Regions from separate parts of the Pseudoalteromonas sp. NZS71_1 genome, predicted to be linked through region 1. Evidence: predicted binding sites of a transcription regulator. Region 1 holds the regulator's gene; each other region holds the start of a gene.
The links. The regulator ArgR, encoded in region 1, controls arginine synthesis, uptake and breakdown. The targets are predictions, from matches to a motif close to ANTGAATANNTATTCANT.
Positions count from the first base shown of each region.

Region 1 (4,192 bases):
ATAAGCCTTGCTCGTATTGCGGTTGACCGCGACCACTAGTTTTAACTAGTTACACAGTGTGAAATTAATTCTGAGCAATAAAAAAGCCTGCAAATGCAGGCTTTTTTGTTATTCTACTTTGGCTATTACGCCATGAAATCAACACCTTCTTTGATGTCTTTTTTCAGTGTTTCAAGCATGTCATTTTTTGCTTTTGTTTCAAATGCGCTTAGTTCGCCGTAAGAAAGAATTTCTTCTACGCCGTTTTTACCTAAACGTACTGGATGTGCAAAGTACTCTGCATCGCCATTTTCAACAGCAACGTAAGCGTAATCTACAACTTCTTCACCCTGTAGGCCTTTAACTAAAGACATACAAAAACGAGCTGCAGCAGCACCCATAGATAGCGTAGCTGAACCACCGCCTGCTTTAGCATTTACAACTTCAGTACCCGCATTTTGGATACGTGGAGTAAGTGCAGCAACTTCTTCATCAGTGAAAGAAACACCTTCAACTTGAGAAAGTAGAGGAAGAATAGTTGTGCCTGAGTGACCACCAATTACTGGTACTTTCACAGTTGCTACGTCTACGCCTTTAAGTTCAGCAACAAATGCTTCTGAACGAATAACGTCAAGCGTAGTAATACCGAATACGCGTTTAGCGTCGTAAGTACCTGCTTTTTTGAATACTTCAGCAACGATTGGAACTGTGCCATTTACTGGGTTAGTAATAATACCTACTAACGCTTTAGGACAGCTAGCAACAATGCCTTCTGCTAAAGTTTTGATGATACCAGCATTTACATTAAATAAATCAGCACGATCCATACCTGGTTTACGTGGCATACCCGCTGGGATAAGAACGATGTCAGAGCCTTCAAGCGCTTTGTTTAATTCGTCTGCGCCAAAGCCTGCTACTTTAACATCTGTTGGGATGTGAGAAAGGTCAACCGCAACACCTGGTACTACTGGTGCAACATCATAAAGTGATAATTCAGAGCCAGCTGGTAAGCCTGTTTTTAATAATAAAGACAACGCTTGGCCGATACCGCCTGCAGCACCTAATACAGCAACTTTCATTGGAATTCTCCGTAATTTGAGGTAGGAAACATTTGTGGCTCTTAAGATAATGAAATTAGCGACTAAAAACAAATTTATCCTGTCTATTTCAAGTATATTTTCGACCATAGTCGTAAACTTTTGTGATTTAACGCATCAAACTGGCAAGTTAACTAAACAACTGCTGCATAATTATTCATTTTTGTGTAGAATTTGCGGCATAAATAACAAAAACGAATAAAGACTATGCAACCACAAGATAAACAAGAAGCACTGGTAAAAGCATTTAAATCACTATTAAAAGAAGAAAATTTTGGCTCTCAAGGCGAAATAGTTGATGCATTAAAAGATCAAGGCTTTGACAATATAAGCCAAAGTAAAGTATCGCGCATGTTAAGTAAATTTGGTGCTGTACGCACACGTAACGCCAAACAAGAAATGGTTTACTGCTTACCTGCTGAAATGGGTGTACCTACGGCTAAAAGCCCATTACGCCAATTAGTAATCGACATTATGCACAACGAAATGATGATCATTATTCGTACCAGTCCAGGCGCCGCTCAGCTTATTGCTCGTTTATTAGATTCATTAGGTAAAGCAGATGGCGTACTAGGAACAATTGCAGGCGACGATACTATTTTTATCGCTCCTGCTAAAATATCTGAAATAGATGTAACACTTGAACGTGTTCGCATTTTATTTGATACGGTTTAATAGCAAACTAAATTTGTTTTAAAAACCCGACTGAAGGCGCGAAAAAAGCAGAACCCATATCGGCTTGAGTAAAATCAAGCCAGTGGTCGTAACAATCCCCTTCCCCTAAACGACTATTAAGTACTTTTTCAAATGCGGTGCCCGTACAAGAGCATGTAATTGATAACATTCCCTGCTCATACACATCGCCATAAGGCATGCTCTGATTTAATAATAGCGGTTGTCCGTCTTCGTCTTTTAGCTCACTTCGCGAAGCATGGCTGGTTTCGATCGCAGGGGTAATTAGCGTGTTATCAAGGCGCGTACGTCCCATTATTTGTTCTTGCTCGCTCAATGATAAGTGCTGCCACATAGTTAAGTCATGCTTATAGCGTTGTACATGAATATAACTCCCCTGATCTTCAAAATTGCCAGGGCTACTAATTAAAGCCGTAGCGCGCTTTTTTCTTCCATGTGCGGTGTCGCCACCATAAATAAAACCATTAAAATCACGACCATCTAAAAAGCGAAAATTACGAATTTGCTCCACCAGCTCAACATCGGGAGCAAATAGTTTTAAAATTTGCAGCGCAAATAAATGGTTAACGTCTTCACGGTCAGAGCGAATTTGCACAAATAAATCGCACGGTTGTACGCTCATTTGATGATCGCTATGGTTTATATTAGGAAAGCTCTGTAATTCGCTTGGGATGTATTCAGGGAGGATATGCGGCCAATATTGCGCACCAATAGCAACCATGCAAGAGAGCATTGATTCTGAAAATTGATCGCTAAATTCTTCTTCAATAGCGCTTACTTGTTTTAACTTTGCGCGAAGTGATTCATCTTGACCATCAAACACATTAAAAAATAAGTGCAAACCGTGTAAGTTTGCTTCAGCACAAATCCCTGATTGCGCTTGCGCCATTGTTATTCCTTAGTTTTACAGATAAAAACACAGCGAATAACAAATTAATTAAGATTCGAAAAAATTCACCGTGTGAGGTTTTATTTTTATTATAACCTGTTCATTATTTTCAAATGACTGGCCATATTGTGCAGCAACTTCAATTTCTTGTTTATCAATAACAAGTGAATAAACATACGCCGAACCAATAAAGCGACGACTTATGATTGTAGCTCGCTTGCTGAGTTTGTCACTTTGGTTATCTGCCACTAATTCTATTTGATGAGGGCGCACATATATAAGCCCTACGCTTACGTTTTGCTTACTCTCAATATAAGATTCGACTAAACCAAATGGTGTTTTGTATTCAGTTGCTGTTAATACTTCTGCGCTCAAGTATATGCCTTGACCCAGAAACTCTGCAACCTCCTTTGAACATGGAGCTGCAAAAAGCTGCTCGGGCGTGCCTTGTTGCTCAATTTTACCGCGATGCATAATGGCAAGTGTATCTGAAAACGCAAACGCCTCTTCTTTTGAATGTGTAACAAACACAGCAGACACTTGAGTTGCCTTAATAATTCGACGTATATCGGCAATTAATTCAAAGCGTACTTGTGTGTCGATATTTGAAAAGGGCTCATCAAGTAGCAATAAACTAGGCTTATAAGCTAATGCACGAGCAATAGCTACACGCTGCTGTTGACCACCCGATAACTGATGCGGGAACCTGTCAGCACAGCCAATTAAATGTACCAGCTTAAGCATTTCATCAACGCGTTGCTGCTTTTGAGCTTTACTCATTTTACTAAGCCCGAATGCGATATTATTTGCTACCGTTAAATGCGGAAACAATGCATAATCTTGAAACATCATGCCGATGTTACGGTGCTCAGGCGAGACAAACGATTGCTCATCACTCACTAATTTACCGTCTATAAAAATAGACCCTTGCTTAGCTTCAATTAAACCTGCAATCGCTTTTAACGTGGTCGTTTTGCCGCACCCACTAGCTCCGAGTAGGCAAACAATTTCATCTTTACCCACTGTTAAATCTAAATTGTGGATAACCTTTGTGCCGTTATAGTGATAGCTCACGCCTTGTAAAATTAAACTACTCATTTAACTACGCTGCTCCATAGAACGATTAATAAAATACAAAGGAATAAACCCAACAATAACAATAAATAATGCCGATATAGAAGCAAGCTCTAATTGCTCGTCGCTCACATACTGAAATACATGAGTAGCTAAGCTTTCAAAATTAAACGGCCTGAGCAATAGCGCAGCCGGCAGTTCTTTCATGCACTCAATAAATACCAATAACGCAGCAGTAAGCAATCCTCTTCGCAGTAAAGGTAGGTGCACTAAACGCAGTGTTTGTCCTTGGCTTTTACCCATTGATTGGCTTGCCATATCAAGTGATGGGCTAATACGTAAAAAACTCGACTCAATTGCTCCGTGTGCAATGGCGTAAAACCTAACAATATAAGCAATAATAATAGTAAGAATGCTACCTGTAAGCAGCAAGCCAATATCTAAATTATACGGCTCGAGC
Region 1 covers NZ_JADYXM010000005.1:171,434-175,625, reverse strand. The annotation lists gene ispB (octaprenyl diphosphate synthase) at 1-39, shown strand, start outside; gene mdh (malate dehydrogenase) at 126-1,058, opposite strand; gene argR (transcriptional regulator ArgR) at 1,284-1,751, shown strand; gene I6F43_RS10170 (Dyp-type peroxidase) at 1,759-2,658, opposite strand; gene I6F43_RS10165 (ABC transporter ATP-binding protein) at 2,707-3,756, opposite strand; gene I6F43_RS10160 (ABC transporter permease) at 3,757-4,192, opposite strand, start outside.

Region 2 (4,192 bases), on a different contig from region 1:
GTTTTGACGCTAAAAATATAGCAGTCGGTCCATCGGCACCACCTATAATGGCAATAGCCGATGCATCCTGTAGAGTAAACTCAAAGCCTGGTACATAATTTAATAATATTGCGCCAAACAATGTAGCAAAAATACCAAACTGTGCCGCCGCACCTAATAGCAACATACGTGGATTTGCAATAAGTGCGCTAAAATCGGTCAGCGCCCCTACTCCCATAAATATTAATAACGGAAAAATCCCCGTATCAATACCCACGTAATAAACGTAGTACAAAAGCCCACCTGGGTCTGACAATCCCGCCACAGGTATATTTGTTAAAATTGCACCAAAACCAATTGGTAATAATAATAGAGGTTCAAAGCCTTTAGCTATCGCTAAAAACAGTAATAAACACCCTACCGCAATCATTATTAACGATGGGATTGTAAAGTTAGCAATGCCGGTCGCATTCCAGAGGTTTAAAATACCGTCCATCCTCTATTTGCTCCTAAGCTAATGCAATCATAGCGTCGCCGGTAGTTACGGCATCGCCTTCACCAACCAACACTTCGGCAATAGTTCCGGTATGCATTGCGCGTATTTCGGTTTCCATTTTCATGGCTTCCATAATAATCACTACATCACCTTCGTTAACAACTTGCCCAGCTTTTACCTTAATCTTAAAAATATTACCGGCTAAAGGGGCATTAAGTGTTTCACCCGATGCAACTGAAGCAGACTGAGGAATGTGCTCAGAGTCTTTTAATGTTACTTCTTTTAGCTCACCACCTTGCGCCACTACTACGTCGTAAACTTTACCATCTACTTTTACGCTGTATTGCTCAGCTTTAACGCTGTTATTATTTGATCCCGATTTTGGTGCTGCCTTATTGCTCTTATCTTCAACGGTAGGAATAGGCTCAAATGCATCAGGGTTATTACGATTTTTAATAAATTTCAAACCAACTTGTGGAAATAATGCATAAGTTAGTACGTCATCAATTTGCTCATCAGCAAGTGTTAAACCTTGCTCTTGCGCTTCTTTTAATAATTCAGCTTCAAGCGTTGCAAGCTCTGGTGCAATGTTATCTGCAGGGCGACAAGTAATAACCTCTGCTCCATCAAGCACACGCTCTTGTAGCTCTTTATTCATTGGTGCTGGTGTTAAGCCATATTCACCTTTTAATACGCCAGCAGTTTCTTTAGTGATTGTTTTATAACGCTCACCGGTTAGCACGTTAAGTACTGCTTGAGTACCTACAATTTGCGACGTGGGTGTTACTAAAGGTAAAAAACCAAGATCTTCACGTACGCGTGGGATCTCAAGCAAAACTTCATTAAGCTTATCTGCCGCGCCTTGCTCTTTAAGTTGGTTTTCCATGTTTGTAAGCATGCCACCTGGTACTTGAGCTAGTAAAATACGACCATCAACCCCTTTTAAGCTACCTTCAAATGCCGCATATTTTTTACGTACATCTCTAAAGTAAGCAGCAATTTCTTCTAGGTGGTTTAAATCAAGGTCGGTATCGCGCTCAGTTCCTTCAACTATCGATACAATAGTTTCAGTTGCTGTGTGTCCGTAAGTCATACTCATTGATGAAATAGCGGTATCAAGCATATCAATGCCTGCATCAATCGCTTTTTGATAAGTCGCAGTACTTAAACCTGTTGTAGCGTGGCACTGCATAGCAATAGGAACCGATACGGTTTCTTTAAGTGCTTTAATTAGTTTTTCAGCATCGTACGGCTTTAATAAACCCGCCATGTCTTTAATACAAATTGAGTGACAGCCTAAATCTTCTAATTGCTTAGCAAGAGTCAGCCACATATCAAGCGTATGAACAGGACTTACTGTGTACGAAATAGTACCTTGAGCATGTGCGCCTACTTTTATAGCCGCTTTAATCGCTGTTTCTAGGTTACGTACATCGTTCATTGCATCGAAAATACGAAATACGTCAACGCCATTTTTATGTGCGCGTTCTACAAACTTTTCAACTACATCATCAGCGTAATGGCGGTAGCCTAATAGGTTTTGACCGCGTAATAGCATTTGCTGTTTAGTATTAGGCATCGCTTTTTTAAGCGCACGAATACGCTCCCAAGGATCTTCGCCTAAATAACGAATGCACGAATCAAATGTAGCACCGCCCCACGATTCAATAGACCAATAACCTGCATCATCTAGCTTGCTAGCAATAGGTAGCATATCGTCTAGGCGCATACGTGTTGCGAGCAATGATTGGTGCGCATCGCGTAATACCAATTCTGTTAATTTTAATTTAGCCATGTGTGTGCCCCTTATTTATTATTTGATTTGTACTGAGCAATGGCAGCACTAATAGCAGCGATGTGCTCATTAGGCACACCTTGAGATTTAAAAGACGGTGATTTAGCTGGTGATGCCTCTGGTTCGCTATAGCGCGTCACCAAATTAGACATAAGCGTTACTGCACCAATTAATATCGACAGAAATACAAACACCCCAACCATACCAGTTAGCATTAAGCTACCAGCCGTTGTGAGTAGAGCACCTATATCCATTTTTCTCCCCCTTGAAACCCATATCGAAAATAAAAAATCGATTTAATTAAATATTTATTCACTGGATAATAACAAAACTAGTCGCTTTGTCTACATCTTGTAAATTGGTAAAACCAATTAAACTATAAACAACATAACACTCAACAAATTTACATGCCATAACCCAGCAATCATGCGCCCTACAATACATACAGAAAATAACGACTATAGCTAATAGTTATATGGAAGTTGTTAATTAACTATTCAACTTAATAAAAATAACCGCCAAATTTTATAATAAGTACAAAAACACACATCAATTGTTAATTGGTCTTACCAAAAACATTATTTTTAGTGAATATTTACCGGTAACTTGTAACAGTGTGAATAACTTACATAACAAAGCGTAAAAATTACTAACTAACTAATAACTAAAAACACAGTTAAAAACCATAACTACCTGATATAAAACAAAAATAAACTTTGGCATATAACTGGCATTAGTTATTGTGAGCAAATTTGATAACCAAGGAGAAAACAATGTTACGCTGGACAATTACATTTTTAGTTATTGCTTTAATCGCTGCAGTGTTAGGTTTTGGTGGCATCGCAGGTGCCGCAGCTGGTATAGCAAAAATTATATTTTTTATATTTTTAGTACTTTTAGTGATCTCATTAGTTTCAGGTGCACTACGTGGTAAATCACCCAGGTAGATAAAGCATTCAACTAACAAACACTAAAATTTAATTAATACTTACAAGGAATTACATTATGAATTCAACAACTGTAAAAGCAGCACTAATCGGTCTATTCGCAAGTTTCTTCATCATGGGTTGTGAAGACAATCACGCAGAAGACGCAGGCGAACGTATTGACGAAGCAGTAACTGACGTGCAAAACAAAGTAGAAGATGCATGTGAAAATGTTAAAGAAGGCGTAAACGCTGAAGAAACTAACTGTTAATTCTTCTTGTATCGCTAAAAAACGGCCTTAGGGCCGTTTTTTTGTGTCTGTAATAAAATCACTGACTATAAAGCTGCTCATTTAGCGGTTAGCTTGTTAAAATAAAAAAAACGATATTTAAAGCAAGGCAATATGGCATTTACAACAACCTACACACTAGATAAACCTTACTTTTACGAGTGCTTTGATGAGTCACTCCCGTACAGTAAGCGCGCCAAACCTAAGTACTTTTTACTTGTACTCCTCGTTGCGCTTGGTTTATTTGGCATTTATGTTTTAAACGATCATTACTTAGGATCGTTTATGATCATGCTAGGTGTACTAGAGTGCGTCGCTTTTTACTATCGCAGACCTTGGTGGGTAACCAGACAAATGCTCAGCAGAGCGTCAGGCTCTGAGGTAACACTTACCTTTGATGAAGAAGGCATTAAATCGGCTAATCATTACAAAAGCTTTCAGCTAACTTGGCAAGACATAAGCGAAGTAATAGATACTCAGCAAGGTATTATTATTAAAAATAAAAGCGGAATGCAGTACATTTCAAAACAAATACTAACCCCAGAAACACTCGTTTTTATAAACAAAAAAGCCACTCAGTGAGTGGCTTTTTGACTAGTTGAGTTAATTACTCAACTACGTATACGTGTTGATTAAGCATTGCCCGGATTAGGGTTCGACTTTTCAGCTTGTATGCGCATGTAAATCTCTTCACGATGCACTGATAC
Region 2 covers NZ_JADYXM010000009.1:21,535-25,726, reverse strand. The annotation lists gene I6F43_RS13515 (sodium ion-translocating decarboxylase subunit beta) at 1-475, opposite strand, end outside; gene oadA (sodium-extruding oxaloacetate decarboxylase subunit alpha) at 489-2,270, opposite strand; gene I6F43_RS13505 (OadG family protein) at 2,282-2,524, opposite strand; gene I6F43_RS13500 (DUF1328 domain-containing protein) at 3,044-3,217, shown strand; gene I6F43_RS13495 (hypothetical protein) at 3,276-3,467, shown strand; gene I6F43_RS13490 (YcxB family protein) at 3,600-4,067, shown strand; gene csrA (carbon storage regulator CsrA) at 4,118-4,192, opposite strand, start outside.
Region 2: I6F43_RS13505 (OadG family protein) is a predicted target of ArgR. The motif match lies at 2,570-2,587, and genes of this name have one in related genera.

Region 3 (4,192 bases), on a different contig from region 1:
ACCCGATAATACTTGGCTGTATTTTTCTGGCTTTGCTTTTATATCTTGCGCTAACTTTAATAAATTAAGAGCGCCTTCTTGATCTAATTCTAAACCCGTTAAAAAATTCTCAAACATAATAAACCTATGGTGTAATCTTTGTTCCGACATGCTCACCTTGCAGCAGAGCAGTTAAATTTTCTGGCTTTTGCCAGCTGGAAATATACACACCGCGTCGTAAATGTTGGGCAGCGTGAAGGCTGGTCTTAACTTTGACCTCCATCCCGCCCACAATTACTCCATCTGTAATTAAAGTATCAATGTGTTTTGTGTCAAGTTGATGTAACGGTTGTTTATTTGCGTCAAGTACCGCTTCTACATCCGTCATAAAAATTAGTTCTGCATTTAAATTACTGGCAATAGCCGCTGCAGCTTCATCTGCATTTACGTTGTACCACAAGCCTTGTTCATCAAAGCCGATAGAGCTAACAATAGGTAAACGAGAAATTCTAAGTAAATCATTGATGATAGAATCGTCGTTACTTGTGCATTTACCCACTAAGCAAAGCGCTTTTAATTTTTGGGTTGCAGTCACACCCGCCTCAAAAAGACTTAAGCCGACAGGCTTATGCCCTGCGCTTATAGCTTGAGTCATTAATTGTTTATTAGCGCAACCTGCAAGCGCACCCACTATATAAGGCATTTGCTCTGCTGGACTAATACGTAAACCTTGGTGTTTAGCACTAGCAAAACCCGCTTGCTTTAGCCATGTATCTACTAAAGAACCACCGCCATGAACAATGACAAACTCATCATTTTTTTGCTCGCTTAGCACGTCAAATAACGCTTTTGCTGCATTTTCTGTATTAAGTACTGCACCACCGAGTTTAATAACCCACGTTTTTTTACTCATTTAAAACGCTCCTTTTAAGCCCGTAGTGTGATCTAAATTCATAGAAATATTAATACACTGCAAAGCTTGTCCAGCAGCGCCTTTTAATAAGTTATCAATGGCAGACATTACAATTAACTGCGTGCCTTGTTGCTGCCAACCAATATCAACAAATGGTTGCTTAGCAACACCTTTAATTGACGGTATTTTATCGCCTAACAAACGAATTAATGGTTCGTTAGCAAGCACTTGATAAGCAGATGCAACGTTTTCCTTGGTAACGCCTGGCTTAAGTTGTACATAAATAGTTTCTAAAATACCGCGCGCAAAGCTACCTAGATGCGGTGTAAATAATACTTTGTGGCCAAGGTGTTGTTCAATTTCAGGACCGTGGCGATGGTTAAACAAACCATAAGGTGCAAGCGATACCTCACAAAAATGTGTTCCTACACTCGCTTTACGCCCGGCACCCGTAACACCCGAAACGGCATTAATAATAATACTTTCGCTGCTCAATAAGCCTGCTTGTTTAAGCGGTTTAAGTGCATTGAGCGCCGCTGTTGGGTAACAGCCTGCAACAGCAATTAGCTTTGCGTTAGCGATAGCATCACTGTTCCACTCAGCTAAACCGTAAGCCGCTTCATTTAAAAGCTCTGGGTGTTGATGCTCAAAACCATAATAAGTAACGTAATCATCATTATTTGCTAGGCGATAGCCACCAGATAAATCAAATACTTTTTTACCCATAGCTAAAAATTGAGGCGCTAAATCAACACTTACTTTGTGATCGGTACATAAGCATACATAATCAGCATCACTTTGAATGTCATCAAAAGCTGATGCACTAAGAGGAAGTAAAGGACAATCTAGTAAGCCAAGGTGCTCTGGGTATAAATCACTTAGTAATTTATTTTTATCTAAGCTACCCTCAGATACATAACAGCCTGTTAAGGTAAGGTTTGGATGATTAGCAACTAAGCTTGCTAACTCTGCGCCGCTATAACCGCTTGCGCCAATAATAACTACATTCATTGATTACTCGTTATTTTAAAATTTACTGCTAAATATATATGTTGTTCGCTTAAACTAGCTAAGACGCTAAATTAAGACTTAATTTAATGAATTTGTAGATTATCGTCGCATTATTTCCATAGCTTTACTTTAATATATTTATGCTTAAAAAGTGAATTGATATTCATCATAAATACTTTTATATTGTTATGCAATTAAATTGAATAATAATTTTGGATTTTTTTATGCCTTTGCCTTCGTTTATTTCTATGTATCAACAATTGATTGCAGCCCCTTCTATTAGTGCAATTGAAGACAGCTTGTGTATGAGCAATAAAAACGTAATTGAACTCCTTGCGAGGTGGTGCGAAACACTCGGTTTTACGTGTGAAATTATTGAATTAGAAGGAGGTAAAGGCCGCTTTAATTTATTAGCAAAGCGTGGAAAAGGTGATGGCGGGTTAATGCTTGCGGGCCACACTGATACAGTGCCTTTTGATGACAGCCGCTGGAACCACAATCCGTTTAAACTTACTGAACTCGACAATAAATTGTACGGGCTAGGAAGCATTGATATGAAAGGTTTTTTTGCTTTTGTATTACAAGCAATTAGTGAACTTGATGAAAAGCAGCAAACTCAACCTATTTTAATACTCGCCACTGCCGATGAAGAAACAACTATGGCAGGTGCACAGCAAATATGTAAGCACCCTAATTTAAAACCTGCGCGTTGTATAATTGGCGAACCTACTGATATGACGCCAGTATTTATGCACAAGGGCCATATGAGTACAGCAATAAGAGTGGTTGGTCGCTCTGGGCATAGCTCAGATCCCGAACGTGGCCTTAACGCCATTGAAGTAATGCATAGAGTGATTACAAAATTGATGATCTTAAAAGAGCAATTAAAGCATAAGTATTCAATAAATCACTTTGAAATTCCTTATCCAACATTAAACTTAGGTAATATTCATGGTGGCGATAATGCGAATAGAATTTGTGGTTGCTGTGAAATGCATATAGACATGCGCCCATTACCAGGTTTAAGTGTACAAGAACTACAAGCATTAGTGCTTGATGCAACAAAAGAGATAAATCAGCAATACCCAAATGCGGTGAGCGTTATTGATTTACATGAACCAATCCCGGCATTTAGTGGTAGCACCGACAGTGCTTTAGTTAAAATGGCTGAAAAAATAGCGGGGCAAAAAGCGGTCGCGGTAAATTATTGCACTGAAGCGCCGTTTATCCAGCAACTCGGTTGTGAAACAATCGTAATGGGCCCAGGCTCAATTAACCAAGCGCATCAGCCTGATGAGTTTTTAGCGATGGAAAAAATAAAACCATCACAACAAATAATCACCAATATCATAAAAGCAAACTGCTTTAGCAATCAGAGTTACTAACTGCTTATAACAACACAAAATAATAAAGGCGCCAATTGGCGCCTTTATTAATACAAAACTAAGGCTTAATCACCTTTAACTTCTAAGTTAATAAACTTAACTAGCTCTTCAGGTTGCCCTACTAGCATCATAACTTGTTGGTTAATTTCCATCATAGTTTTACCTTCAGGTAGCTTTGCAGACACACTGAATGAATTTAAACCTTTAGCAAAGCTAGTTAAAGCCTCTGCAATATTTTCAGTTACAGGAGCTTGTTGTAACTGCTGCTCTAACATCATTTCCATTTGCTCTAGCGTCATGCCTTGCTTTTCAAGCTCACTTGATAGTAAGTCTTTTAACTTACCTTGGTTATTTAAGGCAAAGCTAACATTGCGCGGCTCTATCTTACTCATTGCTTGCATAACAAGTGTTTGCTGCTGTAACTCTTGCTCATAAGTAAGTGGCTGGTTACCCGCTTCTTGCTGCGCTTTACTAATCGCCAATGAAGCATCCATTAATGCTTTTGAATTAGCCAAGCCCATATCCATATTAAAACTAACAATGTCTTTTGCATCAAGCTTAACTACTACATCACTATTGCCAGACTCTTCATCGTAATCAAGTGATGAATGTAAGTCGTAACTTGCCGACGCGAGCATTTCGTTTGTATCAGCAGGTAATTTTGAAACAAAATCTTTATCAAACTGAAAGCTTTTTACATCAAATGATGTATGCGGTGATATTTTATCTGGCTCGTAACCAGTTATTTCAATGCTTTGAATATTAGCAACATTGTCGCCCTCTGGGCTTATTACTTCCATGTTTGTTATTTCTACGCTTTTTGAAATAACACTTGCCGATAAACCAGCGTATTTAAATGTAGCGCCAGTTTGCTCGCTTACTAAAGCAAGTTGCTTATCTACTT
Region 3 covers NZ_JADYXM010000002.1:259,157-263,348, forward strand. The annotation lists gene I6F43_RS04040 (ornithine carbamoyltransferase) at 1-117, opposite strand, end outside; gene argB (acetylglutamate kinase) at 125-892, opposite strand; gene argC (N-acetyl-gamma-glutamyl-phosphate reductase) at 893-1,903, opposite strand; gene argE (acetylornithine deacetylase) at 2,128-3,288, shown strand; gene I6F43_RS04060 (hypothetical protein) at 3,354-4,192, opposite strand, start outside.
Region 3: argC (N-acetyl-gamma-glutamyl-phosphate reductase) is a predicted target of ArgR. The motif match lies at 2,054-2,071, and genes of this name have one in related genera.